Regions from separate parts of the Dysgonomonas sp. genome, predicted to be linked through region 2. Evidence: riboswitches for the same ligand, from Rfam matches in the RefSeq annotation. Region 2 holds a riboswitch; each other region holds the start of a gene.
What was found. A riboswitch is a leader RNA that binds a small molecule or an ion and turns the genes downstream of it on or off. The one in region 2 is predicted to bind cobalamin.
Positions count from the first base shown of each region.

Region 1 (6,388 bases), on a different contig from region 2:
ACAGCATGTTTCATATGGTTAAGCCAAATTGTACGTATTGCACTATGATCTCCCAAACCAACAACATTGAAATGTTTCGGGTCTATGTTAGTACCATCGGCACCAATTGTAAATCCAAGTTTTTCTAATTTTAATTTCCAGCTATACTCTGCTTCGTGATCCGGCTCTTCTGGATTAATCTTATCCCAACTCTGACCGTCTTCCAAACCTCCCAACAAGTCATTTTGGGCATGATCCCCGGCAATTGACATCAGAGGAGCCAAGCTAATGGTAATTTTCTTATAATTATCTTTAGTTATACCTTTTCTAGTGGCAAAAGCTTCAATTTCAGTACGTATATGTGAAAACATTTTAGCTCCCCAATCTACTGTTCCTACAAAGATATTTTTCTCTCCGCTCAAATTTTGCAATGCGGTTTCAAGTTGGGCATACCTCTCATTCGCATGCGTGTATTCAGTATCAGGATTACCATGCCCCATCAAAGTAACAACCTCTCCTGCATCTAATCGGTTTTTATAATATTTGTAAAGGATTTGAGCAACAGCATCGACATCTTCCTCTGTTTCGAGCAAGCAAGAACTTTTAGCTACTTTAACGTTAGGAAAAGGAATCATAAAGTTTTTCTTCACATCCGTGTTCATTAGGCTAAGGTATTCTTCTCCTGGAATAATATGTAGTGATTGTATATATACATTTTTATAACCTGCTTTACCGATTGCGCTTAGCCATAGATCGGGTTGAGAATAAGCTTTACCAATCTGCGCATACACACGAGAAATTATAGTACGAGATGTAAATGACATATAGATGTCTGTATTAGGAAAGGCTGCCTGATAATCTTTTATAATTTGATCATAAGTAGCTTGAGGCTGTTCGTAAGTACTACCGAAAGAGCAAAGGAGTAAGGCTGTTTCGTTCTTTTTATTGATTACAACAGCATTTCTATCGTCTTTCTCATCCTCGTTATCATTTGAACAAGCGCTGAAAAATCCTATAGAAAGGATCATGGAAAATGTTAGAAGATTCTTTAAGAATTTGTTCATAATAAATAGTTTTAAAATAATTATTTGTTTGGATTTTGAAATTTTACGATAATAGAAGTGTAGAAATTCCGACCGGGGGACGTTGTCCCTCTATTATGTCCGAAAGGACTCCGATCGACATAATTGAATATGTTATCTACTCCGATATTGATATCTAATTTTATTTTTTTAGAATCAAGAAAAGAATGCGATGTGTTGACTCTCCAAATCTGATAGCCCATTGTATCTCCGTCTGTTGTATAATAGCGTTTTGATTGGTAACGTCCATTCAGACTAAGTCCTAATTTATATTTCTGCCACGGTTTAAACCATGAAATACGAATGTTTGCATTATGTCGTGAAGTGCCGTTTATATATACATATTTCATGTAATCGTTTGCCGTTTCATCATCTGTACGTTGACCTTTAGCATCCAGATAACTATACCCCCCTCCTATTTTTATATTCATTGGCAATTCGGCGTCAAAAGTGAAATCCATACCATAAATCCGCCCTTTTGCCAGATTAACGTATTTCATGGTTTCCTCCACCAACTGTAGTTTGTCTTCATAAGAAGTTTCTATTGTCTGAAGAGAAATCATATTCCTTATATTATTATGATAGGCGGTTACACTTGCATTAAAACGAGGTAAATGATATTCGATATTTAATGCATAATAATCCGACTTTTGAGCTTTTAGATTGATATTTCCATAATAAGCTTTGTATTTACTCATTATGGTAGCATAATAGTGATAATACAACTCCTTTATAGTGGGAGCCTTAAACCCATTAGAATATGTTCCTCGAAAATTAAAGTTATGAAACTTGTACAAAGCCGAAACTTTAGGTGTGAATGTTTGGCCAAATTCCCAGTGTTGTCCGAATCGGATTCCTGCTGTTATATTAAATCGATCTGTCACATTCCATTCATCCTGAGCATATGCCGATACAGAGTAAGCTGCAGCTTTATTTCCTTCAAGACGATAAGGTGATACCAGCCGATCCCCAATATATTCGATTCCTGTGTTTAATGTATTTTGTTCATCTAGGTAAAATACACCTTTCAAATTACCCAATACACGCCGTTGGGATGTTTGAAGGATGCGATCTCCTGAATAGTAAACAATACGGTCTCCGTTCTCATCAAAATAGTCTGTGTATTCACGACTTGTATAGTCATAAAAATAATCGTATTTGTCAAATGATAAGTCAAATGTAAGGTAATCTTTATTTTGCATATTGTATTTTCCTCCTGTACTATAGGACTGATTCCTATAATAAAAGTCATACAACCGCCACTGAGGAATACCCGTAGGACGATAAGTCCATTTTTCATAAAAAGAAGCACTCGTATTTAATGTGAGTTTATCAGATACCTGATACGATAAATCTTGTGAAATAGTATAATCCGTAGAGCGATTTACTGTTTTTGTAACACTGTTTTCATAGAGTTTGCCTCTATACCATTCTTGAGTTGTATTCTGCCAACCATCAGTATGACTCAAAGAAAATGAAGTATTCGAACTCCACCTTTTATGCTTTAATGCAAAAATATTACTTTGATCTAGATCTCCATATTTGCCTATGCGGGAAGTATTAGAAATACTGAGTTTATCTTTGTTCTTTTTAGTTATGAAATTTATAACACCACCGATTGCATCTGAACCATATAATGAAGAAACTGCTCCTTTTACAATCTCGATCCTCTCAATATTGTTCATATTGATACGGCTTAAATCGTTTTGCCCGCCAATGTCTCCATTTAGCCTTTTTCCGTCTATAAGAATAAGTATGTAATCATTCTTCAGACCATTGAGTTGAATATTACTCCCCATGTCACTCCGGTTAAAAGTAATAGAAGAAGACAAGCCTCCCAATACATCCTCAATATCACGCCCCGCATATTCCTTTAAAGCTCCTCCTGAAATCACTTCAGTTTGTACAGGCGCATCTTTAATGTAATGTTCAGTACCAGTACCGGTAACAACAACTTCTTTTAGAGAAACAAATTTTACAACATGCCGAGTCGTATCGGCAATTTGTGCAATTAGCAATTGACAGCAAAGAAATACAGCTGTCAATAATAAATAATACCTCATATCTTATTTTATAATTCTTTAAAAATTAATAAAATAAAACATCGAGTTTCCTGAAAATTAATAAAATAGCAATGTATACATAAAGTATCCACAACCACTCCTATCCCTGGAAGCTTGGTGTTTATTTGTCTTTTGGCAGGTCTTCTGGCTCTCCTCCGGTTAAAAGCCTTCCCATTCTAGCAAAAAGAACAGTGGCATAGAATATTAACCGATATAACGCGAGGAATTACAGCTGCAGGTACAGCCCCGGATTTTCACCGAGTTCCCTTTCATCAGGATATGAAATATACTGATTACCAAATCTGGCACAAATGTAAATAAATGTTTTTTAATGAAAAAAGAAAATAATGATTGTATTTTATTCTCGGTTTAGAAATTTTAATGCTTCAAAATAACGGTTATTGAATTATTTGCTTCATTTGGGTTATATTTTCCTTTTCCAATATTAACAAATGGAATCTTTTAATTCTTTTATTTTTATATAATTTCTGCTTAAAAGATAAATTGATTGGACTATATTTACCTTTCGAATTAAAAGAAGATGAATAGTCCAAAAAGATGAACTTAAAACTATTACATACCAAATTAAACAGATCTGGCGATAAGGCCATTTATATACAGATAGCTGATTTGATAATAGAATCGATTAAGAGTGGCGTACTGAAGGCTGGAGAAACAATGCCTAGTACGCGGCATATGGCTGCTGAATTATCAGTTAATCGCAATACAGTTGTTCTGGCATTTGATATCCTTATTAATGAGGGTTGGATTATCTCAGAGGAAAGAAAGAAAACTTATGTATCAAATAAAATACAGATATAATCGCGAAAATGAAAAATACAGTTTTTCAAAATAAAAAGTACAAAAAAAAGCAAATCACATCTAAATAATATAGACATGATTTGCACAAAGATAATTATTAAAATAGCATTCAAACGCTAATTAAACAGTAAATAAATAGATTGCAGTTACAACACTACCAAAAAAAGTAGATAACAATTCGTATAAATCAAATTGAGACTTTTTTATGTACTTATCATATAATTCCTTAATTAAACCAATGCAAAACCCAATCATCAAAGCATAAAACCAAGTTGGCGCAATACAAGCTATCCAACCTCCAGCTAGGAAATGAAGTACATTATCTATACCTACCTTATTTAAAATTGTTATTTGTAAATCTTTCATTATTCTATCTTTTATCAACGTTAATAAATAGCATACAATCAGGTATCGTAATTGGTGACGCTGATGTGTTTGTGATAAAAACTTCTACGTTATTATTACTTGGCACATTACCAGCTATAGACAGATTTGCAATCCCGATGCTTAATGATGCTTTTACAAAGTCTCCCAATGAAGTATTAGTCACAGCCTGTACTATCCTCTTTGTTGCTCCCGCTGCAAGTGTACTAGTTGGTAGCGCATAATTAAGAAATGGTTTAGGGAGGTTGTTAGACAAAGACATATTTGGAGGCGTAACCCCGACTGAAACAGCCGATGTAGTAGAGTTATTATCCGCAAATAAGAAATAACCTAAATCCTGTCCATTTATAAACCTACATAAAGCCTCACTTTGTAGCGTTGTATTACCTTTTACAAATACGTTTCTTATGAAACCAGTTGTTGATACAGCATTCTTGTAAGCCATAAGGAAAACGAAATTATTAGATGACTCGATAATGTCATTTTTTTGAATCAAAATATTCTCTATACCCTTTTCGTTATCAAAAGTCATATACAGATCGGCTAACCTGAGACGGCTCTCCCCATTAACAGCTAGATTATCGGGATTGCTAATTTTATTAACCTTGAAACCCTCTATATTAACATTTTTGCATTGTTGAATTATTTGCACAATGACAGGGTATTTATGGTCGCAAACTTCGGCGTTTCTAAATGTAAAATTCTCAGGTGTAATGCCTACGTCCACTGATTGATATATTCTATACGCTGGGCAACGACAGCCTATAAATGTATCAGTATTTGTAATAAAATTTGAAAGAGCATATATTTTATATATAGTTTCTAACTGGTTTTCGCTACCAATCTCCGACTGGTCGAAAGTATTATAACCGCAATTAACACGATATCCATAAAGAGAGCTATTGATATTTGATTTATCATGAACTCCACCCTCTCTACCCTCTATTCGTCTTACTGTATTTCTGAAAAAATCGAGTGAACCAAAAGACCAATACAATACCGTTGCAGCTTCTGACGTGTTAAGATGGTATATGTAATTATCATTCATCGTTATTTTTTCAATAGCTGACGCCTGCAAAACACGTGCGTAAGTCGATTTATCTGTTAATGCAGTATTAATACCATTTATATAATTGTAACAAAATGATATTCTTTTAGGTGACTGAGCATTTAGCGGATCACTACCATGCGACGGTAGACTCCTCACGAGAAAACGTGTACCATCTGTTATATAGTTGTAATCTACTATTAAGTCCTCACATTTGAATCGGTCTGTAAAGAAAATAGTACACTTATTCAGGTTGTTATTAGTTATCAACAACCTTGTACCCGACAAATCTACATTAACATCGACAAAATAATTAGTCACTGTTTCGTCAACGCCAGTAAAACTACAGTGATGTATATTTATTTCTCCGAAATTAACTGTCTGATGTAATATTCCTTTATTGTTTTTTGTTATTAAATTCGATATATCTATATTTTGGGCGGTTGAATTAAATAGCTGAATATCCGAGGGAGCTACAATCTCTGTTTTAGAATCATCTCCTTTTATATTGATATCCTTTGTCAGAGAAATACTTGAACTAATCTTATGTCTTTTCCCTAGTCTGATATTTCCACCGAAAGCGAATGCTCTTGTTAATGCTGCTGTATCATCTGTTACGCCATCGCCCACAGCTCCGAATATTTCCGCATCTATCCAGTCCATAGGAATAGCCAATTTTAAGAACTCATCCCCTCTTAGCCTGTATATTGTTCCATCTACTTTACTAGCATCCATAAGCGTTCCATCTTTCCACCTTTCTACTAATTGGTAGTTAACAGACCTCCCAGTACTGGACGATATTATATTAGTCCAATTCGTACCAACCTTAATGGCGCTCCCACTATTCACAGATAGCAATCGGCTATCAGAAAAGAAATCATTATCTAATATTGGAGCTAACCCGCCCCCATTGCCGTTTATATTTTCTATTTGTGTGGCTGGTATTTTTGTTGACTTATGCCAAAAAGAATCTATCAAGTCACTAAAATCATGCCCTGGTGGGGTTTTGC
Region 1 covers NZ_DAOKYH010000004.1:135,333-141,720, forward strand. Annotated here, with positions in the region: gene PKC55_RS07365 (sirohydrochlorin cobaltochelatase) at 1-1,043, opposite strand, end outside; gene PKC55_RS07370 (TonB-dependent receptor plug domain-containing protein) at 1,064-3,124, opposite strand; cobalamin riboswitch at 3,242-3,440, opposite strand; gene PKC55_RS07375 (GntR family transcriptional regulator) at 3,683-3,946, shown strand; gene PKC55_RS07380 (hypothetical protein) at 4,067-4,312, opposite strand; gene PKC55_RS07385 (hypothetical protein) at 4,317-6,388, opposite strand, start outside.
Region 1: linked by a shared signal. The riboswitch ahead of PKC55_RS07370 (TonB-dependent receptor plug domain-containing protein) and the one ahead of PKC55_RS02880 (TonB-dependent receptor plug domain-containing protein) in region 2 are both predicted to bind cobalamin.

Region 2 (7,621 bases):
CAAAACAAACCCTCCATAATTGGAAAAAAATTCACTTGGGTGTGTCTTATATAATTCTTCTTTGAAATCCTTAGACAAATAATTCTCTTTAATCTTTTCTAATATGTTTGAACTAGTTTGCAATTCAAAACAAGAATCTCTTACAACGATATTAACTTCACCAAAAACTGCATCTGTATTTTCCACAAGTGATTTTGTAAATACTTCTTTTTTACTACTTTTACTTCCAATAGAGAAAATACCAACATCAAGCTTAAACCCTCCACCTATATTTTTAGTTATTGTTGAATTAGAGGTATATCTATCAAAGTTAGCATATGAAAAATATGAACCATCACTTGTATTATTTTTCCAGAAATTACAGTACGAACGATAGTCTTTGTAAAATTTATCAAAATCGATAACTGAATAACCAAGATTTCTTGAATCTTCAATAGGATAATAATTATTCCTAAATGACCTCCCCAAGTATTTCACTTAGGAATACCTATAACTCCGGTTTTTGTGGTGTTAGTTACGGAAGAAAATTTTGACTGATACTCAGAACGAACCCATGGAATATTATGGTCTCTTTCTTTTAAAACTACTTCGTTATTTGCCATTGAATAACCTGCTTCTTGATTCTTCTCATAGTGATCTTCACAGGAAAAAATAAAGAACGATAGACTAATGATTAACAATAAATACTTTTTCATAATTTAAATTTTTTAGTAAATACAATATTTTATTTTAATAAGAATATAATTCCGTTCAAATTGAGTGATCTTCTGATTTACTAAATTTTTAATTTGATTTGTAGTTATTAATCATACAAACTCATAGAAATATAACTATGAGTTTGTATGAACTTCGCTTATTTGACTGTAGGATATACTGCAATCGGATTCAAACCTTTTGTGTCAAATGTTTTAATTAATTTACCATCTGTATTGAAAACATACATATCTCCATCGGTCTTATAGTCTGATGTACCTATAAAGATATACTTTTTCACAGGATCTGATGATATACTATATGGTTTGTTCAATACTGTACCATCAGTGATAAAGTTATTAGTTAACACCTTTTCTGCTTTAGCATCATATACACTATATGTTATAATCTGATTCCAATTGGCATCGTATTGAGAATATATAATGTATATATTATCGTTACATATTGTCATCCATGTAGCATTTCCTACCTGAGTTACTTCTTGTGTATCTGCATCTATTCGTTGCAATGTATTTGGAACATCATTATAATTTCCATTTGATATTACATAGATATCCCCTTGACTATCTACAACCATTTTATCAGGATTTATAACAACATCTAGCATCTTAATCTCTGTAAAAGTCGCTACATCTACAACCGAAACTGTTTTATCATAACCAGTAGCTGTATTATAGTCCAACCCTCCTGAATTTGCGACATATAATTTTCCTTTGGATGCTCGTACATATTCAGGGTTACGGCCAACTTTGACCTCAGCTTCAATTTTTAAAGTATTCGGATTTATTTTGGCCAAATACCCATCAAAATATGTGACATATACTTTACCATCATAAGCTGTAAGATTTCTCGGCTGTTGCTTTTTTCCATCTTTAGTAGATTCTATAGTACTTAATATTTTACCCGTTTTGTCCAAAACATAAATAACAGCAGATCCTGATACTGCTATATAAGTTCTATCTCCGTAGGTTATTATATCTTGTCCAGTATCTCCCAGTCCTTTACTATTTATTGATTCGAAGACATTGTAAGTAACCTTTCCTGTTTCATAGTCGTAATAAGCAATATTTGCGTTATTACTTCCGCTTTTTCCACTATTTAATATGTATGATCCTGTTCCTGCCAAAGGTGGCTCAACAATAGGTGGTTCAACAACAGGTGGTTCAACAACAGGATAGCCTTCGTCATCACTACATGATGCGAATCCTAAAACTAATGCTACAAAGAGAAATGCGTAAAAAATCTTATTTATTTTCATATGAATAAATATTTAAAAATTATAATTAGCTGATATTGTAAAAGATCGTCCCGGCATAGGATAATATTGTACAATTTGATAATTCTTGTTTGTCAGATTAATTAAATTGAGTTGGAGGCGTAAGCTATTATTATTTAATATAAAAGACTTATTTAGTGAAATACTATGATCTGTATATGATTCTATCTCATTTTTGGGTATATTCTGATCAAGAGCGTAACGTTTGCCTGATATAATAACAGTATATGCAAAATTTAACAAAGGGTTTTCTAAACTTACCGATGCCGAACCATAATGACGCGGTGTGTAAGGGATTTGATCTTTATAGTTTTTACTATTTTTATCTGTTACATCTATAACTCTCTGATAACTATAATTGCCTGTGATATTTAATGATATTTGGGATGTTAACAATGTATGAAGACGGAGATTCAGATCCACTCCGGTCATATCGACCTTTCCATAATTACGCATCTTAAAAATGTTCATTGTAGGAAAAGGCACAATTTTATCATCTACTTTATTTTTGTAACCATCTAAAGATATACTCATAAAGTCAATAGTCTCAGATATTTTTTTTGTCCAAGTCAATCCCACATTGTATTGTGTTGCATATTCCGGTTTCAGATTTATATTGCCCATACGTATGTAATACATATCATCAAAAGTTGGCACTCTAAATATCTTTTTATAAGACCCACGAAATCTTAAATTAGCTTCTTCGAAAGGTAAGTATGATACACTTATAGATGGTGTTACCTTTTTCTTATCTTTAGGGGAGTCTCCCGTCAGAACGCTTTCGTCAACATATGTAGCTAAAAGGCTTCCGGTTACGGTTAGATATTTATTAGTAAATTGAGCAGCCAAAGCTGTGAGTGATGAAATTCTCTTCGGCTTGTCCACATCTTCAAAATTACTATTCAACTTATTCTGAAATATATCTTCAAATAAACTTATGGATAGATATTTTAGAGGCTTGTACATCATACCTACAGATGCATAGTATTCATACTGAGTGATGCGGTCTTCTTGTTTGTTTTCTGCTGTATTATTGGTTATTGACAAATATTTATAATGGTTGCGACTGAATTTTAATTGCCCTTTTATACTTATTTTATCATTAACTCTATTTTTGTAATATAGTTGGGAGAACAAATCCTTGTTCCATACTCTTTCGTCATTATCGTCTCTGTAGAAAATTACAGAACCCGGCAGACCTCTTTCCGAATCATAATAATTTACTTTAAATTTCAGCTCGCCGGCTTTGCCCATATTCCCATAGAGGTTTAATTCTGTACGCCAGATATCAACATCAGAATTCCTCCGCTTACGCTCTTCGGTTTGATCCGCATTTTTAAATGTGAATTTATATCTTCCATCTGCTCTTTCCCATCCTGTATTTAACGAAAGAGAGAATTTCTTATTCAGTCGGTGTGCATAATAGACAGTAGGATTGAAAAGCCCATAAGAACCAGCTTTAACTTGTATATTTCCATTATATGATTTATTCTTAAAGGCAGGGTTTGATGTTATTACCTCTAATAAGCCGGCTGATGCATATGATCGTGCTGCCTGAAATATATCATCAGACTGACCAATAGAGAGAGTTATCATAGAAACATTATCCAATGAAAAACGACTGATATCGATCTGTCCGGATTGAACATTACTCATCGTAACACCATCATAACTAACTGCAGTATGTTGAGCCCCCATCCCCCTTATAGAAACAGTTTTCATGCCTCCAATACCTCCATAATCTTTTACTGTAACTCCCGAAAAACGGCGGACAGCATCTGATACGGACAGTATTCCTATTCGTTCAATCTCTGTATTATCAATAACTTGAAGTGGAGTTGTAGATCGTGAGACAGATGGTTTGATCTGTGCAGAAATTTCTATCTCTGACAGTTTCTTTGCATTGAGACTATCATTAATCTGAGCCTGCATATGCATACAGCCTACTACAAATAAAAATATAAGGGAAAATAAAAAAGTCCTCATCTTCACAAATTATTCAATAAAATGCTTTCGATAAGAACAAAGAAAAGACTATATAATCTTGACACTGTTTCTTAAGCTCTATTCCTCGAAAGCTGTCCGAACTATTACTTTGCAGGTCTTCTGACTTACTCCAACTTGTACAGCCTTCCCATTTTGAATAACAGTGGCTATGTTGCACAAGCTTTACAGAGCTTACAGCAGCGGGTCTGTTCAGGATTTTCACCTGATTCCCTTTCAATTCGTTAACAAACGAAACAAAGTGCTGCAAAGGTAAGGATAAATTATATTGAAAGACAAAATATAAATGTTAATTCCGCTAGCATGCTTCATGCGAAAGATATTATCCTGTGTTTTATGACTCTATGCATTAAAGTTCTCCAACCTTAAGCAGCCATGATTTAAATTAATATTTGTAAATCGACATCTAATGTTGTGTTTATCTTAAAAGAAAAACGCTTACCTTTGTTTCATATTCATATATAAATGAAATGAGGAATACAACCAGAGATAAAGTATTGCAGGAAATAAAAGTTGATCAACCGGCTCAATTGCTAGATTTCCTTGTCCAAAAAGAAGTGCGTAAAAGTCGCAACGCAGTTAAATCGCTTCTTGCACATAAACAAATCAAAGTAAACGGAAAGCTTATCACTCAATTCGATTTCGAACTGAAGGCAAAAGATAAGGTCTCTGTTATGAAATACGATCAGTCTCGAAAAGAAAAAAGATTGAAGGGATTAAAGATTGTATTTGAAGACGACGACTTACTTGTCATCGAAAAAGAAGCAGGATTTTTATCTGTAGCTACAGATAAGGAAAAGTCACGCACTGTATATAACTCTCTGAATGAATACGTAAAGAAAAAAGATAAAAAAGCACGTGTTTATGTTCTGCATCGCCTCGACAGAGAAGTTTCGGGACTAATGATCTTTGCGAAAGACATGGAGCTACAGGATATTTTTCAGAAAAACTGGGACAACCTTGTACCTAAGTATTCATACATGGCAATTGTAGAAGGACGCCCGAATCCTAAAAATGGAACTGTAACATCGTGGCTTACCGAAAACAAGAATTTTGTAATGATGTCCTCCCTTATCGATAACGGAGGACTGAAATCTGTTACACATTACAAGACACAAAAATCGAAAGGCGGCTATTCACTATTGGATTTTGACCTTGAAACACGACGCAAAAATCAAGTAAGAGTACACATGCAACAGATCGGACATCCGATTGTTGGCGATAAGAAATATGGTGCTTCAAATAATCCGATCAAAAGAATCGCCCTTCATGCCGGGGGACTAATTTTGAAACATCCAAGAACAGGGGAATTGCTTGAATTTAAAGCCGGCATCCCTAAAGCAATGCAAATACTAATATCCGAAACACAAAAAGAAAGAAAGGATAAGCCCGAAAAAGAGGAATCAATTTAATACATTTTAGGTATGAATGAAGATATTAAGCAGATAGGTCAGCGTCTGAAAGGTCTCCGTGAGGCTTTGGATATGACGACCGAAGAGTTCGCTTCATCATGTGGTATAGATCCTGTGGTATACCTCGAATATGAAGAAGGGAGAAAAGATTTGACTATCAGTACACTGAAAAACATTGCATCGAAACATAATATAGATGTTTCTGTACTGATGTTTGCTGACGAACCTCGCATGAGCAGCTATTTTTTGACGCGCAAGGGAAAAGGTTTAGCTGTGAAGCGTGTTTCAGATTACAGTTATCAGACGCTAGCCGGTGGATTTAACAATCGAAAGGCCGATGTGTTTGAAGTTACGGTAGAACCCAAGCAAGATAGTGTAAGGATACATCATAGCACACATACCGGGCAAGAGTTTAACCTTATCCTTGAAGGACGGATGCTTTTACAAATAAATGGGAAAGATTTGATATTGGAAGAAGGTGATAGCATCTACTTCGATTCAAGCCTGCCGCATGGAATGAAAGCTCTGGACGGAAAACGAGTGAAGTTTATTGCTGTTGTGCTTTAAGCTGGTATTTTCATTTACTAAAAGATTAATCACCATTATATAATGTTGGAAAAATTTGTAAAACAAATTCATTTTACTTCAACTGAAGATTTTGCAAAGCATTATCACGTTGAGATTCCTGATAATTTTAATTTTGGATATGATGTAGTTGATGAATGGGCACGAATAAACCCTACTAAAAGAGCTATTTGTTGGGGTAATGACCAGGGAGAACACATCGATTTCACATTTGCAGACATCAAAGAACAGAGCGACCGTACAGCTGCTTATTTCCAGTCGTTAGGCATAGGACATGGAGATATGGTAATGCTTATCATGAAACGACGCTACGAATTCTGGTTTGCTGTTATAGCTCTGCATAAGATAGGTGCGGTTGCGATTCCGGCGACTCATCTATTAACAAAAAAAGACATTGTTTATCGCAATAACGCGGCAAGTATAAAAGCAATCCTTAGTGTAAATGACGAAACAGTCATAAGTCACATAAATGAAGCAATGGCGGAGTCGCCAACAGTGAAGTGCCTTATTGCATGCGGGGAAAATATACCTTCGGGATGGAACGATTTCCATAAAGGAATAAAAGAAGCGAAACCTTTTGTACGTCCCGATCATGTAAATACCAATGATGATATTTCTCTGCTGTATTTTACTTCAGGTACAACAGGAGAACCGAAAATGGTAATTCACAATTTTGCTTACCCTTTAGGGCATATTGTAACAGCTAAATATTGGCACAACCTGCACGAAAACAGTCTGCATCTTACAGTTGCCGATACGGGATGGGCAAAAGCCGTGTGGGGAAAACTATACGGACAGTGGATAGCTGGTGCGGCTGTAATGGTATTTGACCATGAAAAGTTTACACCTCAATTGGTATTACACCTTATAGAGAAACATAAAATCACTTCTTTTTGCGCACCTCCGACAGTATTTCGCTTTATGATTCGCGAAGATCTGTCTCACTACGACTTATCTTCGTTGGAGTACGCCACTACAGCAGGTGAAGCTCTCAATCCATCTGTTTTCGAGGCATTCTATAAAGGTACAGGAATAAAGATGATGGAGGCTTTCGGGCAAACTGAAACCACGCCGACTATTGTTACTTTCCCATGGATGGAACCAAAACCCGGAGCAATGGGTGTACCCAATCCGGCGTATGATATGGACTTGATAGCAGCAGACGGTCGCTCGGTAGAAGATGGCGAAGTAGGTGAAGTTGTTATTAAGACCGACAAGTGGAAACCGCTAGGTCTATTTATGGGTTATTATCGTGACGAAGCGCTAACAAAACAGGTATACCATGATAATGTATACCATACCGGAGACATGGCTTGGCGCGACGAAGATGGCTATTATTGGTTTGTAGGACGTATAGACGATGTTATCAAAAGTTCGGGATACCGTATCGGACCTTTTGAAGTAGAAAGCGCTTTGATGACACATCCGGCTGTTGTAGAGTGTGCTATTACCGGAGTACCGGACGAAATACGCGGACAGGTAGTAAAAGCCACTATTGTATTAGCTATGGACTATAAAAACAAGGCCAATGATCACCTGAAGCGTGAGATACAAGACCACGTAAAAAAGGTTACAGCTCCGTACAAATACCCTCGCATCATCGAGTTTGTTGAAGAACTACCTAAAACAA
Region 2 covers NZ_DAOKYH010000001.1:680,162-687,782, reverse strand. Annotated here, with positions in the region: gene PKC55_RS02895 (MACPF domain-containing protein) at 1-477, opposite strand, end outside; gene PKC55_RS02890 (hypothetical protein) at 474-695, opposite strand; gene PKC55_RS02885 (NHL repeat-containing protein) at 854-1,972, opposite strand; gene PKC55_RS02880 (TonB-dependent receptor plug domain-containing protein) at 1,985-3,976, opposite strand; cobalamin riboswitch at 4,070-4,251, opposite strand; gene PKC55_RS02875 (RluA family pseudouridine synthase) at 4,465-5,406, shown strand; gene PKC55_RS02870 (helix-turn-helix domain-containing protein) at 5,419-5,973, shown strand; gene PKC55_RS02865 (AMP-binding protein) at 6,016-7,621, shown strand, end outside.

Region 3 (7,621 bases), on a different contig from region 2:
CTTGTTTCAGCCTATTATATGTGAAATCTTCTTCTCGGTTGTACTTCAACAGCCAGATATCAGCCAATCCTGCTTTGTCGAGTACCATTTCGGCAGACAAGCGTGTCGATCCGGTTGAATTATCATCATTCCAAACGTATTCGCCTCCGGCATCACGTATCAGATTTGCCAGATAGCTTTTTCCTCCAGCAATCCGCCATGTTTTACCAAATTTCAGGTCGTTGAATACTGTTGGTTTATTAGATGAATTCTTTACCCTATCTTTTATTTCATTGTATCTGCGTTCTGTTTCTTGGAAAAGCGAGTCGGCTAGCGCTTCTTTTCCGTAAAACAATGCATGGTAGCGTATCCATTCGGCACGACCGAGAGCAGTATCTTCCATATAGTCAGTAGTAGCAATGATAGGAATTCTTAACTTATCCAAATAGCCCATGCCGGTTTCCATCGCTGATACAATAAGTGCAGATGGCATCAGATTGATTAATTGTTCAACATCCGGTTTGTGCATACTTCCCAAATCTATAATCTTTCCGGCTTTCAATCGTTCTTGGATATAAGGCAGGTCTATATATTTGGCCTGACAGACCCCTGTTATACGATGCTGTTCATCTATTTCTTGCAACATACTACATTGAATCGTAGAAAAAGCGATCACAGTTTGCAATGGTACTTTTACTATAGTTCCTTCAGGCAGGTTCTTCGGAATTTCTTTATCACGATCAATTAATATATATCGATAGAGAGTGCGCACAGTATCCCAAGGGTCACGTACGGTTACCAATTTGTAATCTTCATATTGTTCTACATTGAATCCACGAGCATGTCTTAGCTGATATTTTTCAACATTTTCATTCTCCTTATTCCCGATCGAAGAACAGGAATAAAGAGTTGAGCAGAAAACAAAGAGATATAATAAGTTTGAAGATTTCATAAACAGTCTTACTTACTAAACTTAATTTTCAGGCTGGCATAAAATGTACGTCCGGGAGATAAAGTCGCATAATTGCGGTTGAAAGGTTTATCATCTACAAAGTCAAAGATATTTTCAATACCTAAACCCGGTTCAAATACAAGGCCATTTATACTCTTGAATGTATGACGTGTAGCAAAGTTCCACAATTGATAAGCACGTGCATCATCACCATCGTCATAATATCTACGGCTTTGCAGGCGTCCGTTTAAATTAAAATTTGACTTGAATAACCCGAAATCTTTAAACCAATTCAGGTTAACATTTCCTGTATGACGACTTATACGTTGAAGACGCTTTCCTGTATCGAGGTCTTTGGCATTCACATAACTATACCCTCCTCCTAAAGTAAGGTTATAACCAAGGTATGAATTAAAAGTAAAGTCTACGCCTTGAATACGAGATCTTCCGATATTATGATACGATGATTTCTTATTATATCCTTCAGCTATTTCTTCGGGTGTTAATTCGATTTCATATGTATCGATCTTATTTTTCAGATTGTTAATATAGCCTGTAACAGTCAATGAAAGGAAATCTTTTATATATTCAGCATTGACAGAGTAATAGTTTGAACTTTCAGGCTTCAGATCTTTATTCCCTACACTTAAAGTGGTTTTACCTTTGCTCGTAACTTCAGTTTTCATGAATAGCTGCTTCAATTCAGGAGTTTTGAAACCTGTAGCATATGATACTCTGAAATTGAAATCATGAAGAGTATACATTGCGCTGACTTTAGGTGTAACCCTGTTTTTGAAGGTTTCATTATATATATATCTGACTCCGGGAACAATATTCAGCTTTCCGAAAAGATTTATTTCATCCTGAGCATAAAAAGCCAATGTATAAACATTTCTGGAACCTCCGATGCTATCTGCCGGAGCATATAGGTTGTCTACCTTGTACTCCGAACCGACAGTTACTTTATTGAACTTTCCGGCGTTGAATGTACCTTTCAGATTTATATTATTGTACTTCTGCCTTCTCACAAATTCTTCATCTCCGGGCATAAATGTGACACCGTTTTTGTCTTTGGTTTCTTTCAGGTAAGCTTTAAAATATTCGAAACGGTCGGTATTCCAGTCTAATGTAATCAAACCATTATTTTTCAGTAAATACTTTGCACCGGCACCAAACGAATAGTCGACGTATTTCATATCGAACCCATAAGCACTTACGGGGCGTTTAAATTTTTTGTCGAAAAGGCTTCCCTCTACATACATGCTCAATTCTTTTGTCGCCTTATAACCAAAACGTTGGCTAAAAACATCGGAATAGAAGCGTAACATAGCTTGTTTATCCGTATCTATTTCTTTATCGTTTATTATTTCCTTTTTATTTAGTTGCCATCCGTCAGCCTGATTCCGCTGAAAAGAAGTAGACGAAGAGAAGCCCCCTACATTCAGATATAGGTTAGCATTTTGAGTAAATTGTCCATACTCTGAGAAGCGTGTCTCGGTTGAAAAATTCACTAAGTCTTTTGGTTTATTGGTTATAATATTAATAACTCCCGCTATTGCATCCGAACCATACAAAGAAGAAGCAGCTCCTTTCAGAACTTCTATCCGCTTGATATTTCCCATATCAATGCGGTTTAAGTCTACGTTACCTCCGACATCGCCACCAAGTTTTTTACCATCAACTAACACAAGTATATATCTATTGCTTAATCCATTCAGTTGCATGTACGATCCCATTGCATTAGGAGTAAATGACATGGAAGGATTCAGAGCAATCATAGCGTTTTCGAATGTAGGAATATTCGTGTTTTGGAGTTCTCTCTGAGAAATAACATCTATTGCAACGGGTGAGCTTTTAAGTTTGTTGATTGTGCCGGTACCTGTTACTACTACTTCATTCAGTTTAAGAGGAGAATGTTTCATCCGAATAAGGATGTTGTCATTAGATCTGTTTATTGTCTCACGAGCTCCATTATAATCCAGTGCACTAATTCTTAGAAGATTATTACCTTCCGGGATTTTTTCAAGACTAAACTCACCCTTCAAATCTGTGGATGTTCCAATGGTTGTGTACTCAATCCATACGCTGGCACCAGCGATCGGCTTTTCATTTTCATCAACGACTCTTCCGCGCAAGCTCAACTGAGCGAACGAAATACTTGCAATACAGCATAGCAATGCTGTTAGCATAATTCTTAGTTTCATTAAAAAAGAAGTATAATGTTAGTTAATTATATTCCTGACCCCGGGAATATCTATTAATTTATGCTAGGCAGGTTTCCTGACTTGTTCCATTTTGAGAGGCCTTCCCATCATTGTGACAGTGGCAGTGGTGATACTCAAAATTTTATGGAATTCACAGTAGCGGGCACTGTTTCGGATTCTGACCGAATTCCCTTTTATGCAACAGACGAATGTCTGAATACATCACCTAAGCGGCTTCAAAGGTAATTGAAAAAAAATAGGATTAAAAAGAATTCTTAAAAAATATATTTTCTTGGTAAAATTCATTTCATTGATGGCTTTTTATACTTTTGCTGAAAATAAAACCAGATTACTCATGAAAGTGATTTCCAGTTTTCTCATAGCTGCGCCAAGCTCAGGTTCAGGAAAAACAACAGTTACTTTAGGCTTATTAAGAGCATTAAAGAATAGAGGTCTTAAGGTACAACCATTTAAGTGCGGACCTGATTATATAGATACGAAATATCACGATATGGCTTCTGGCAATAAATCTGTCAATCTGGATTTATTCTTATCATCAGAGAATCACGTCAGATATCTGTACTCAAAATACGCATCAGGAAGTGATGCTTGCATTACTGAAGGAGTGATGGGGCTATTTGACGGATATAACAAAATGAAAGGAAGTAGTGCCGAAATTGCAGGATTATTGGATATCCCTGTTGTTATGGTTATAAATGCCAAATCTATGGCATATTCAGCAGCTCCATTATTGTATGGATTCAAAAAGTTTTATGAAAAGATAAATGTTATAGGAGTAATTTTTAACTATGTAGGATCCGAAAGCCATTATAAATTTCTCTCGGATGCTTGCCACGATGTTGGTATAGTTCCACTAGGTTATCTGCCTAAAAATGAAAATCTCAGTGTGCCTTCACGTCATTTAGGATTAAGTATCGATCAAGATTTTCTTTTAGATGACTTTGCTAATATTGCCGCATCAATTGTGGAAAAACATATTGATATTGATATATTGTTATCACATACGCAAGTTGAGTTAGGAAATTCAGAACCGCAGCAAATTAACGAACATGCTTCTCGGGATCTGAAAATAGCAGTTGCAGCCGACGAAGCCTTCAATTTTATGTATCATGAAAATATAGAATATTTAAGAAAAATAGGAGAGGTGACCTTCTTTAGTCCTTTAACAGACAAATATTTGCCAAAGTCAGATTTTGTTTATTTCCCGGGAGGATATCCTGAATTATATGCAAAACAGCTAAGCGAAAATAAACTGCTACATAAGGCTATTATGGATTATGCGGAAAATGGAGGTAATATTCTTGCAGAATGTGGTGGAATGATGTATCTGTCTTCATCTATCGCAGATAAGGATGGGATAGAATATCCAATGGTAGATATTTTCAAGCAAAAGGCTTCAATGGAAAACATGAAACTTAAATTAGGATACCGTCAATTTGAATATAATTGTATAGCTGTTAGAGGACACGAATTTCATTATTCACATATTGAAAATAACATGGAAAGTATAACACAGCAGTATAATGCAAAGGAGGTTCCAGTGGATACAAAGCTATTACGCTACAAAAATGTAATTGCAGGATATACTCATATATATTGGGCTGAGATGGAGGATTTGTTACATTTATTTAAGTGATAAAAGTGTAGTTTGTATCAAGTGCACCAACTCTGATGATTGGTTACAACTCATAATAACATAGTTTATCATATGTATCGATATATAAGTTTTTTTATCAGTTCTATTGCATAAACCGTTATAGAAAGTTATAATCTGAGAATATATCATCAAGAAATTATATTTACTTATTACCTTTAATTCTCAAATTAATTTAATAATGAAACAAATTTTTATTAGTGCAGTATTATTCATGACTGCCCTTACTCTAAATGCACAAAAATTTAATGTCGGAACGTATAATGTTAGAAATGACAATTCATCCGATGTGGGTAATATGTGGAAAGATCGCTTTCCATATATTGCAAAGTTAGTACAGTATCACGATTTTGATTTCTTTGGAACTCAGGAAGCTTTACCGAATCAATTAAAGGATATGAAAGTTGCTCTACCCGGTTATGATTATTACGGGGAGGGAAGAGACGGTAACGGACAAGGGGAGCATTCCGTAATATTTTACAAAACAGACAAATACAGATTACTGAGTAATGGAGACTTCTGGTTGTCTGCAACCCCTGATGTGCCTTCTAAAAGTTGGGATGCTCCTTGTTGCAATCGTATTTGTACATGGGTTGAATTACAGGATATCAAATCAGGTAAGAGCTTCTTCGTTTTCAGTGCTCATTATGATTATGAAAAAGATTATGCACGCAACGAAAGTAGTAAATTGATATTGACTAAAATCAAAGAAATAGTAGGGGATAATCCCGTGATATTTATGGGAGACCTAAATGGAGGAATGGATAGTTCTTGGGCTCAGCTTCTTAATAACTCGGGAGTCTTAAGAGATACCTATTATGATGTTGAACAACCGTATGCCAATAACTCGTCATATAATGCTTGGGGAAAGCCTCTTCAAGAATTAGACAATTTAGATAGAGCTATTATAAGCAACAACGAAATATTGGATCATATCTATTTCAGTAAGCACTTTAAGACAAAAAGATGGGGAATGTTAACTGATACTTATAATATCGGTAAATTTCCATCAGATCATTTTCCGATATTAGTAAATGCAGAATGGGCTAATTAGGCTAAGTTTAAAGGAAAGAGATCGGAATATTTATTTCTGTGCTCTTACAAGTGTAGATATAATGTAAACATTTTTTTTCTGTATCCTGTTAAATAAGAAGACTTAAGATCTTTGTATAAATAACATAATTCCAGTTATGGAAAGAAACAAAATAAGGGAGCGTTTAATCTTAAAACCTTTTGGCTTAGAATATATAGACCAATTTAATGAACTGTTGCGTTATGTATTTCAGGTAACCAACAACGATATCCTACAAAGTGGATATAAGGATGGCGAGATTGTAAAGTCTAAACGTCCCATTCTCAAGAATGCAGATGTTATTGGATGGTTTAATGATGATCAGCTAGTCTCTCAATTATGTATTTATCCTTGTCAAGTAAATATTCATGGAAAAATATTTTCAATGGGAGGTTTAACAGGAGTAGGTACATATCCTGAATATGCAAACCTTGGTTTGATGAATGATCTCATAAAATCAGGTCTACAAATAATGAAAAATAAAGGACAATGGATCTCTTATCTCTGTCCCTATTCTATTCCTTATTATCGGCGTAAAGGGTGGGAGATAATGTCCGATCATTTGACTTTTACAATAAAAGATAGCCAGATACCCAAAAACATTGCGGTAAAAGGCTTTGCTGAAAGATTATCTGTTAACCATCCTGATGTAATCTCTGTCTATGATAAATTTGCACGGAGCAACCACGGGGCTTTAATACGAGCTACACAAGAGTGGGAGGAATATTGGAGATGGGAAAATGAAGAGGAAAGAACCGCGGCTGTTTATTATGATAAAGATGACATTCCGCAAGGATATATCTTATATTGGATAGAAGAAGATATATTTCATATCAAAGATATTATATATCTAAATCAAGAAGCAAGAATAGGCCTATGGAATTTTGTTTATGCTCATTACTCAATGATAGAAGAGGTACAAGGAAATATATACAAGAATGATCCACTTCACTTCTTTTTGGATGATGGACAGATACAAGAGACAATCGAACCTTATTATATGGCTAGAATAGTTGATGTGATTGAATTTCTTAATAATTTTCCGTTTAAAAACCTGGATGTATTTACTCCTTTCCATTTTGTAGTTTCCGATTCGATCGCAGAATGGAATAGGGGAGCGTTTGGCTTAGTTAAAAATGATAAAGGCAGGCTTACTCATACAAGTGAAGCTGTAGGTAAGCCCGTATATCTCGATATTCAAACATTGACAACTATGCTTATGTCGTATCGTAGTCCTTCATATCTGCATCGGATTGAACGACTTCAGGCAGATAATGATATCGTTGAAGTCCTAGAACAAATAATACCAGATAATCAACCGTATTTTTCTGATTATTTTTAATTACTTTTCTATAATAATAATTGAAGCTTTATATCTCTTACTTGACTTGCTTTCTATTACACTATGAGATGTGATTTAAGCAATAGACCTGACAAGATTCATTCTCTATTTTGCATATAGAGTTGCTAAACTTTTTTACTGCATTTCAGACAATAGAGCTATTAGTTTTTCCGCATGTCTTTCAGCCCTGTCTTTTATTTCATACTCACCATAACCGGACACACCGGATGTTCCATGAAAATATACAGGGTCAATGTAATTCATTTGTGCAAAATATGCTGTCTGTTCCATATTTTTACAAAATTCTAAAACTCGGAAATGATGCTTTTCAAGTGTTCTATACTGGTCTTCAAATGCACCTACCGTAAAACTCGGTACAAAATTCTTTCCTTTCAGT
Region 3 covers NZ_DAOKYH010000008.1:40,368-47,988, reverse strand. Annotated here, with positions in the region: gene PKC55_RS10965 (ABC transporter substrate-binding protein) at 1-931, opposite strand, end outside; gene PKC55_RS10960 (TonB-dependent receptor) at 940-3,135, opposite strand; cobalamin riboswitch at 3,185-3,380, opposite strand; gene PKC55_RS10955 (cobyrinic acid a,c-diamide synthase CobB) at 3,491-4,792, shown strand; gene PKC55_RS10950 (endonuclease/exonuclease/phosphatase family protein) at 4,992-5,864, shown strand; gene PKC55_RS10945 (GNAT family N-acetyltransferase) at 6,001-7,224, shown strand; gene PKC55_RS10940 (NAD(P)H-dependent oxidoreductase) at 7,360-7,621, opposite strand, start outside.
Region 3: linked by a shared signal. The riboswitch ahead of PKC55_RS10960 (TonB-dependent receptor) and the one ahead of PKC55_RS02880 (TonB-dependent receptor plug domain-containing protein) in region 2 are both predicted to bind cobalamin.